Linked DNA regions of Natranaerobius thermophilus JW/NM-WN-LF. The protein of the gene in region 1 binds, or shares a complex with, the protein of each later gene. Links are inferred from orthologs where the notes say so. Each region holds a gene or a part of one and is shown in the gene's direction. Other genes may lie near its edges.

Region 1 (5,265 bases):
ATTTAAGCTGGTAATTTAACAAATATTACAACATAAATTTAATCATCGCCAAAAATAAAGTCGACTATACTATCTTTTATACTCTCAAATGTGTTGGATATTGCATCACTAATTGTTCTAGCAATTCTACCAAAAAAACCAAGTTCTTCTACTTCATCTTGAGCAATTCCGGGGATAGAAGCTATTTCTTTTCCGTCTTCAATGACTAATAACTCACCTAAATATTCACCTTTTTGGATTGGGGCTCTAAGTTCTTCATCTTTTGGTTGAAATACAAATTCAAGTTCTTGATCATTGTCAAACTTGGTAGTTACATTTGCTTCAGTTTCTGATATTGCCATTGTTTGGCGTTCTGAGCCATCTTTAACATCTACTTGTTCCAATTCGTCACCTTCATCAAATAACTTTATTTTTTGATACTCCGAGAATCCGTGATCAAAAAGTTGGCGAGTAATATTAAATCTTTCAGTTTGTTCTTCAGCACCTAAAACAACTGCAATTAGTCTCATATCGTCGCGTTGGGCAGTACCCACAAAGTTATAACCTGCTTCTTCGATTTGACCAGTTTTCAAACCATCCGTTCCTTCATAGGAATATCTTGTGGTTTGGGGGTGGTCAGGTAACATTAAATTTCTATTATATTGGGTGCTTTCAATATTGAATTGAAATCCAGTTATACTTTCTAATTCTAAAATTTTAGGCGTTTCATTAACGGCATACTGGGATAGTCGAGCTACATCACGAGCGTTCATATACTGCCCATCAGAAGCTAAACCATGAGGGTCTTTAAAATTAGTGTTTTCTAATCCTATTTCTTCTGCCTTTTCATTCATGCGATTGACAAAATTATTTACTGAACCTTCCATATGTTCTGCTAGAGCAACACAACCGTCATTAGCAGAAACTACAGCGATTCCAGTCAGGAGATCTTCAATGGTAACTTCTTGATTTTCTCTGAGAAACATCTGACTGCCGCCCGTTTGATTGGCCTTGGCACTAACTCTGGTTGTTTCTTCAAGTTCTAGCTCACCTTCATTTAGAGCTTCTAAACCAATTACAAGAGTCATTACTTTGGTCAAACTAGCTGGTGGCCAACTTTTCTCGGCATTATTTTCGTAAATGGTTCTCCCTGTTTCAGCTTCGATTAATATAACTGATTCTGCATCAAAGTCAAATTCTTCGGCTGAAACTGATGGTGATAACAGGGGATTAACAATCATTAAAAATAATAAGGGTATAATAATGTAGATATTGTTAAACTTCACTGGCTTTTCCTCCTTGTTTTTGCGTAATAATATTGTTGGCCTTAGTTTTTCCTCTTATACAAGGTGCTGTTACATTTCACTATTAATAAATGTAAACTTTCGATTGAAATTGGTATTTCCAGTTATCAACACTCAACTTTTGAAACAGTTTTATACAAAATACCTTAGTGATTAAGCAGGAAAATCCTTGACCAAAATAGTATATCACATAGTACGACACAAATTTATTTTAGCTCTAATTATCTCATTTGGTCAAGACTTTAATTAAGGAGATTTTTAAATGGTAAGTTTTCGTGAAAAACTGGAAAAATTAGAAACAGAGACATTGTCACAAAAAGCCACATTTTCCCAAAACACACGTGGTAGATTGTCTCCGGAAACAGAATGTAAAGTTAGAACTGCATTCCAAAAAGATAGGGATAGAATTTTACACAGTAAAGCATTTAGAAGACTTAAGCATAAAACCCAAGTTTTTATTTCACCCGAAGGTGATCATTATAGAACCAGACTGACTCATACTTTAGAAGTTGCACAAATTGCTAGAACAGTAGCTAAAGCATTATTTTTAAACGAAGATTTGACAGAAGCGATAGCACTGGGACATGATTTAGGCCATACTCCTTTTGGTCATGCTGGTGAAATGGTGTTAAATGAATTGGTTAATGACGGGGGTTTTCAGCACAATAATCAAAGCTTACGAGTTGTGGATTTTTTAGAACGCCCCGGCGGGCTTAATCTTACTCAAGAGGTCCGAGACGGAATTAAAAATCATACTGGTGATATTACCCCTGTCAGTTTAGAAGGGCAAATAGTGAAAATATGTGATCGGATAGCTTATATTAATCATGATATTGATGATGCTCTGAGAGGAGAGATAATATCCCAAAAACAATTACCTGAAAGTTCGGGTAATGTATTAGGTAATACATCTAATTCACGTATCGACACTATGGTGTGTGACTTGATAGAAACCAGCTATAAAAATGGGGAAGTTTCAATGAGTACTCGAGTAAAAACTGCCATGGAAGAATTGAGGGAGTTTTTATTTCAAAATGTATATGTAGGTTCTAAGGCCAAAGAAGAAGAAAGTAAGGCGGAATATGTAATTAAGGCAGTTTATGATTATTTCTATAATGAGCCTGAAAAGTTGCCAAATGATGTGTATAGTATGATAGATCAAGTTGGTAGGGAAAGGTTAGTTTGTGATTATGTAGCGGGTATGACAGACAGGTATATTTTAGATCTTTATCGAGATATATTTTTACCGAAGCCATGGCGATTTAACAGAGAAGAATAAAAGTAGCCTTTATCGGAAATTATAGTGAATAATTAAAGGCGAATATATGTTTGGTATTTGCTAATCCTTAGAAGGAAATTTTAATTTTTTCGTCGAATATGTCTTACGTAAACCTAACTAAAGTATTAAAGGCATTATTAACTTAAAAAATTTGCTTAAATAGATTTTATTTTTTAGCAGGATTTTTTTTAATGTTAGAGAAATGAATATACTTGTCGTTTCATGATGATTTATGTAGAAGGTTATCTGAGGGGGATATCCATATGACAATCCGAATACCCCAGGAAATTATAGAACGAATTCAAGCTGAAGCCGACTTAGTAGAAATTGCATCAAGGTATGTGAACTTAAAAAAACAAGGTAAGTATTACTGGGGTCTATGTCCCTTTCATAGCGAAAAAACTCCGTCATTTCATATTTCACCTGAAAAGCAATTGTACTATTGTTTTGGTTGTCAAGCAGGAGGGAATGTTTTTAAATTTCTCGAATCTATTGAACAACTAAACTTTGTTGAGGTTTGTCAAAAGTTGGGTGAAGAACTAGGAATTGAGTTGCCAGCGGATTCCCAAGACAGTCAAGAGTTATCCCAGGAAATGCAGGAACGAGAAATTATTAAAAAAGCCAATAAATATGCAGCAAACTTTTTTAGATACGTACTAATGAATACCGAAACTGGGAAATCTGGGAGAAAATACTTGGCTGATAGAAAAATTGACAAGCAGACGATGGCGGACTTTTTTATTGGATACGCTCCCGATAACTGGACTGGTCTGAGTGATTTCTTAAAGAAAAAAGGTTTCACTGAGGAATTACTAGTTAAAGCTGGTCTAAGTAATCGTAGGAAATATCGTGAGGGGGTATACGACAGATTTAGAGGAAGGGTAATTTTTCCTATTTATAACCAAAGAGGCGAAGTGATCGGTTTCGGTGGAAGGCTATTAGAGGAGAGTGAAAAGCAACCTAAGTATTTAAATTCTCCTGAAACTCCTGTTTTTAATAAAAGATTAAGTTTATATGGTTTAAACTTAGCTTTTAAAACAATTCGAAAAGAAAATCATGCCTTGGTGATGGAAGGTTATACTGATGTGATCACTGCTCATCAATTTGGTGTGAATACGGCAGTAGCGTCTTTAGGAACTTCTTTAACTGAAGAACAAGCTAAACTAATTAGAAATAATGCTAGCAAGGCTTATATAGCCTTTGACGCAGATGCTGCAGGAGAGACTGCCACTCTCCGTGGATTAGAAATTTTGCAAAGTAAAGGCTTGGATGTCTTGATTTGTCAGCTTCCAGAGTCTTATGACCCTGATGAGTATTTAAAAAACTATGGACTAGAAAATTTTCAAAAGAAAATTTTAGACACGGCTTTGCCACTAACTGAATATCAAATAAGACAAGCTGCTAAAAACAAAAATTTGTCAACAATAGAAGGAAAAAAGCAATACGTAACAGAAATAATCCCTATAATTTCAAAAATCGATAATGCAGTGGAGCGCGAGGAATATCTGAATCAAGTATCAGAGCAGTTAGGAATTTCTCAAGAAGCACTCAATTCTGAACTCATGAAATATTTTAGAAAAAATTACAGAAATAAAAATTATCGCAAAATGGATAAAACTGGAGTAAACAGGAAGAATAAAAGAAAAAATAATGGAAGTGAAACTGTGAAATTTGCTGACAAAAGGACACCACGCGAAAAAGCAGAAGAAGGATTGGTGGCTCTAATGTTGCATTTTCCTGAATATACTGAAGAAGTGAATAAATTTTTGTACCCTGAAGATTTTTCTAGTGATACTTTAGCTCTTATTGTTCATAAACTGTATCAGTTGAAGAATCACGACATTGAACTAGATCTGTCGAATCTCACCCAGGAATTAAGAGATCACCCAGATGCAGAAAATATCATTACTAAACTTGGTATGAAGGATTTTCCGCAGCCAAAGGATATAGAAAAGTTTGTAAAGGACTGTGTATTTAGAATTAAGGAAAGCAGAATTAAGAGTCAAAGAGAAGAGCTACAAAAGGAGCTTTCTCAAATAAATCCTGATCATGAACCAGATAGATATAGAGAAATTCTGAGAAAGTTGCAAGATTGCTTGTATATAGAAAAAACAAAACAGTGGACCTTGGAGGAAGGGGGGTAAAATTATGGCAGAGAAAAATCAAAACCAAAAATTAGAACAAATTAAAGATGAACTGTTAAAAGTGGGAAAAGAACGAGGATTTCTCACCTATAAAGAAATTATGGATCAGTTGTCAGAATTCCAGCTTTCCAGCGACCAAATAGATGAATTTTATGAAGTACTGACTCAGGCCGGTATAGATGTGGTGGATGCTATTGGAGAGGTGGATCCAGATGACCCCACAAAAGCGGAGCTGGACTTATCACTTCCTGAAGGGGTAGAAGTAAGTGATCCGGTACGTATGTACTTAAAAGAGATCGGAAAAATCCCCCTTCTATCTCCCGACGACGAAATAGAACTTGCCAAGAAAATTGAAGAGGGAGATGAAGGAGCTAAAAGAAAATTGGCTGAAGCCAATTTACGCTTAGTGGTCAGTATTGCTAAAAAATACGTTGGTCGCGGGATGTTATTTCTGGACTTGATTCAAGAAGGTAATTTGGGACTGATAAAAGCAGTAGAAAAATTTGATTACCGAAAAGGTTACAAGTTTAGTACTTATGCTACATGGTGGATACGTCAA
Region 2 (2,800 bases), 1.9 Mb from region 1 along the record:
TTATAGTAATATTAATTATAGGGCTAGTTATGCCTATCTTAAATATGCTCTTAGTTCTGATAGGAATAATTGATCAACTCTTGAATTTAAGGGTTAAATTAGAAAAGCAGTAATTACACAGAAGGAGGTTATTAAGATGAAGGTTATTTTAAAACAAGATGTTAAAAAATTAGGAACAGCAGGAGAAGTTAAAGAGGTCAGTGATGGCTATGCTAGAAATTTTTTAATTCCAAGAGGTATAGCTGTTGAAGCAAGCAAAGGACATATGAAAGACTTAGAACTTCAACGCAAACAAGAGGAAGAAAGGCAGCAAAAATTAAAAGAAGAAGCTGAAGAGTTAAAACAAAAATTAGATAATGAAAAAGTTGTTATTTACCAGAAAACTGGAGATGAGGGAAAACTATTTGGTTCTGTAACCAATAAAGATGTAGCTGAAGAACTTAAAAGCAAAGGATACACTGTAGAAAAAAAGAAAATTGAAATGGAACCTATTAAGTCCTTAGGGACACATAAAGTACATGTTAAACTACACCCCGAAGTCACTGTAGATATAGATGTTCAGGTATCAGAAAAAAAGTAAAATAAATCAATACAGTATGGAACAAATTTTAGAAAGAAGGGATAGGAGTGGCTGGTATAACAGATCGAATTCCACCGCAAAATATAGAAGCTGAACAATCAGTTCTTGGTGCGATGTTACTTGATGGTGAAGCTATATCATCCGTGACGGAATTTCTCAGACCAGGTGATTTTTACAAAGAGGCTCATGAAAAGATATTTAGAGCGGTGGTTTCCCTGGCAGAAAACAATGAGCCAGTAGATTTAGTTACTCTTTCAGAACAGTTACGCAATGAGGGGCTGCTAGAAGAAGTTGGTGGTGCATCATATTTGGCTGACTTAGCTAATGCGGTGCCCACAGCAGCCCATGTTCATTATTATGCAAAAATAGTAGAAGAAAAATCTTTGCTCCGCCAACTAATCTCAGCATCAACAAAAATTGTTAGTATGAGTTATGAAGATCCCGATGAAGTTGATAAAATTCTTGACGAAGCAGAAAAACTTATTTTTGAAGTTAGTCAAAAGACTACTACTCAGGATTTCGTTCCAGTGAAAGAAATTTTAATGGAAACCTTTGATAACATTGAAAATTTATATCATAATCAAGGGAATGTTACAGGACTTCCTACTGGTTTTATTGATTTAGATCAAAGGTTGTCAGGGTTTCAACCTTCTGATTTAATCATTCTTGCGGCTAGGCCTTCCATGGGTAAAACAACTTTGGCCTTGAATATGGCTCAACATGTATCTATTAGAGAGTCCCGACCAGTGGCAATTTTTAGTTTAGAGATGAGTAAAGATCAACTGGTACAAAGAATGCTATGTGCCGAGGCTAATATCGACGCCCATCGTTTACGTACAGGTGATTTAACAAGTGAAGACTGGCCTAAACTAACCAAAGCTATTGGACCGATATCAGAGGCACCTATATTCATTGATGATACGGCTTCTATTTCTGTAATGGAAATGAGGGCTAAGGCCAGACGATTAAAGGCAGAGCATGGATTAGAGGCAATATTTATTGACTATCTGCAATTAATGCAGGGTCATCAGAACCCAGAAAACAGACAGCAAGAAATTTCACAAATTTCCAGATCATTGAAGTCTCTAGCTAAAGAATTAAATGTACCTGTCATAGCTCTTTCTCAGTTATCTAGAGCGGTTGAGCAAAGACAGGACAAGCGTCCAATGTTAAGTGATTTGCTTGAATCAGGTGGAATTGAAGCTAATGCTGACGTTGTATTATTTATTTACAGAGATGGTTATTATAATAGTGAAAGCGAAAAACCAAATATAGCAGAGGTAATAGTTGCCAAACAAAGAAACGGTCCTGTAGGAACTGTTGAATTATTTTTCAAAAATGACTTTAATAAGTTCTTAAATACTGAATATAGATATGATGAACAGGTAGAATGAATAATACAAGGGAATACTCCCTTGTATTATTTTGTTTATGGAAATTAACGGTTATATAATAGAGTTTATTTGGAGGAAGTCTCTCAATAGTATAGAGCTTAGTTCCCGAACGAATAAATTTTAAATAATAAAATGTTCGGAAATATATTGACACTAGTTATCACCTTTGGTAAACTAAAACCCGTTAAAAGTGAGATTTATTGTATAAAATTGATTTGATAGAGTTATTAATAGATTATACCAATAAAAGGTATGAGAGGTGGGGTAATTTAATGTCAAGTGTTATAGTGGTAGGAAGCCAATGGGGAGACGAAGGTAAAGGAAAGGTTACGGACTATCTAGCCGAAGATTCAGGTGTCATCGTTCGCTATCAAGGTGGCAATAATGCAGGACATACTGTTAGTATTGGAGATAAAGTTTATAAATTACATTTGATTCCCTCTGGGATTTTCCATGGTAACAAAACTTGTGTTCTAGGGAATGGTATGGTAATAGACCCCAAAAGCCTGATTGAGGAACTAGAATACTTGAAAAATCATGGTATTACTTCCTTTGAATTGATTATTAGTGACCGGGCTCATGTGATAATGCCATATCATAAAGTCATCGATGAAATGGAGGAACAGGAAAAAGGAGATAAGAAAATTGGTACTACTGGTAAAGGAATTGGCCCATGCTATATGGATAAAGCTTCAAGAGTAGGAGTGAGAATGGGCGACCTAGTTGATGAAGAAGAATTAGAGGACAAAGTGCGCTGGGCCGTTGAGAAAAAAAATGAGCTACTAAAGGATGTATATGGAGCGGACGGTTTTGACTCAGAATCTGT

The links. Proteins that work in one complex are often made in the same cells at the same time.
Region 2: the proteins of dnaG (region 1) and dnaB are in contact, whole or in part, in a crystal structure (PDB 2R6A), measured with the Geobacillus stearothermophilus proteins. The link is inferred for Natranaerobius thermophilus JW/NM-WN-LF from one-to-one orthologs. Residues at the interface, in WP_049624496.1 of Geobacillus stearothermophilus: Lys456, Leu457, Leu458, Pro459, Ala460, Asn463, Ala464, Leu467, Leu535, Leu536, Ile537, Ala538, Gln544, Glu545, Asp548, Tyr549, His552; in WP_033016901.1 of Geobacillus stearothermophilus: Ser13, Glu15, Ala16, Gln18, Glu91, Leu92, Asp94, Ala95, Val96, Pro97, Thr98, Ala99, Ala100, Asn101, Tyr104, Tyr105, Ile108.

What each region holds. Positions count from the first base shown.
Region 1 is NC_010718.1:1,283,664-1,288,928, forward strand. What follows is about bases 2,323-5,265. They hold dnaG (DNA primase), read left to right. Parts: upstream 2,323-2,825; coding sequence 2,826-4,706; downstream 4,707-5,265. Other genes in these bases: NTHER_RS06130 (deoxyguanosinetriphosphate triphosphohydrolase), read left to right, coding at 2,323-2,562; rpoD (RNA polymerase sigma factor RpoD), read left to right, coding at 4,711-5,265. Also shown: NTHER_RS06125 (D-alanyl-D-alanine carboxypeptidase family protein), read right to left, coding at 39-1,265; more of NTHER_RS06130, read left to right, coding at 1,546-2,322. UniProt on the Escherichia coli protein: RNA polymerase that catalyzes the synthesis of short RNA molecules used as primers for DNA polymerase during DNA replication.
Region 2 is NC_010718.1:3,144,449-3,147,248, reverse strand. It holds dnaB (replicative DNA helicase), read left to right. Parts: upstream 1-627; coding sequence 628-1,974; downstream 1,975-2,800. Other genes in the region: NTHER_RS14695 (adenylosuccinate synthase), read left to right, coding at 2,247-2,800; rplI (50S ribosomal protein L9), read left to right, coding at 137-580; NTHER_RS14710 (YybS family protein), read left to right, coding at 1-113. UniProt on the Escherichia coli protein: The main replicative DNA helicase, it participates in initiation and elongation during chromosome replication. Travels ahead of the DNA replisome, separating dsDNA into templates for DNA synthesis.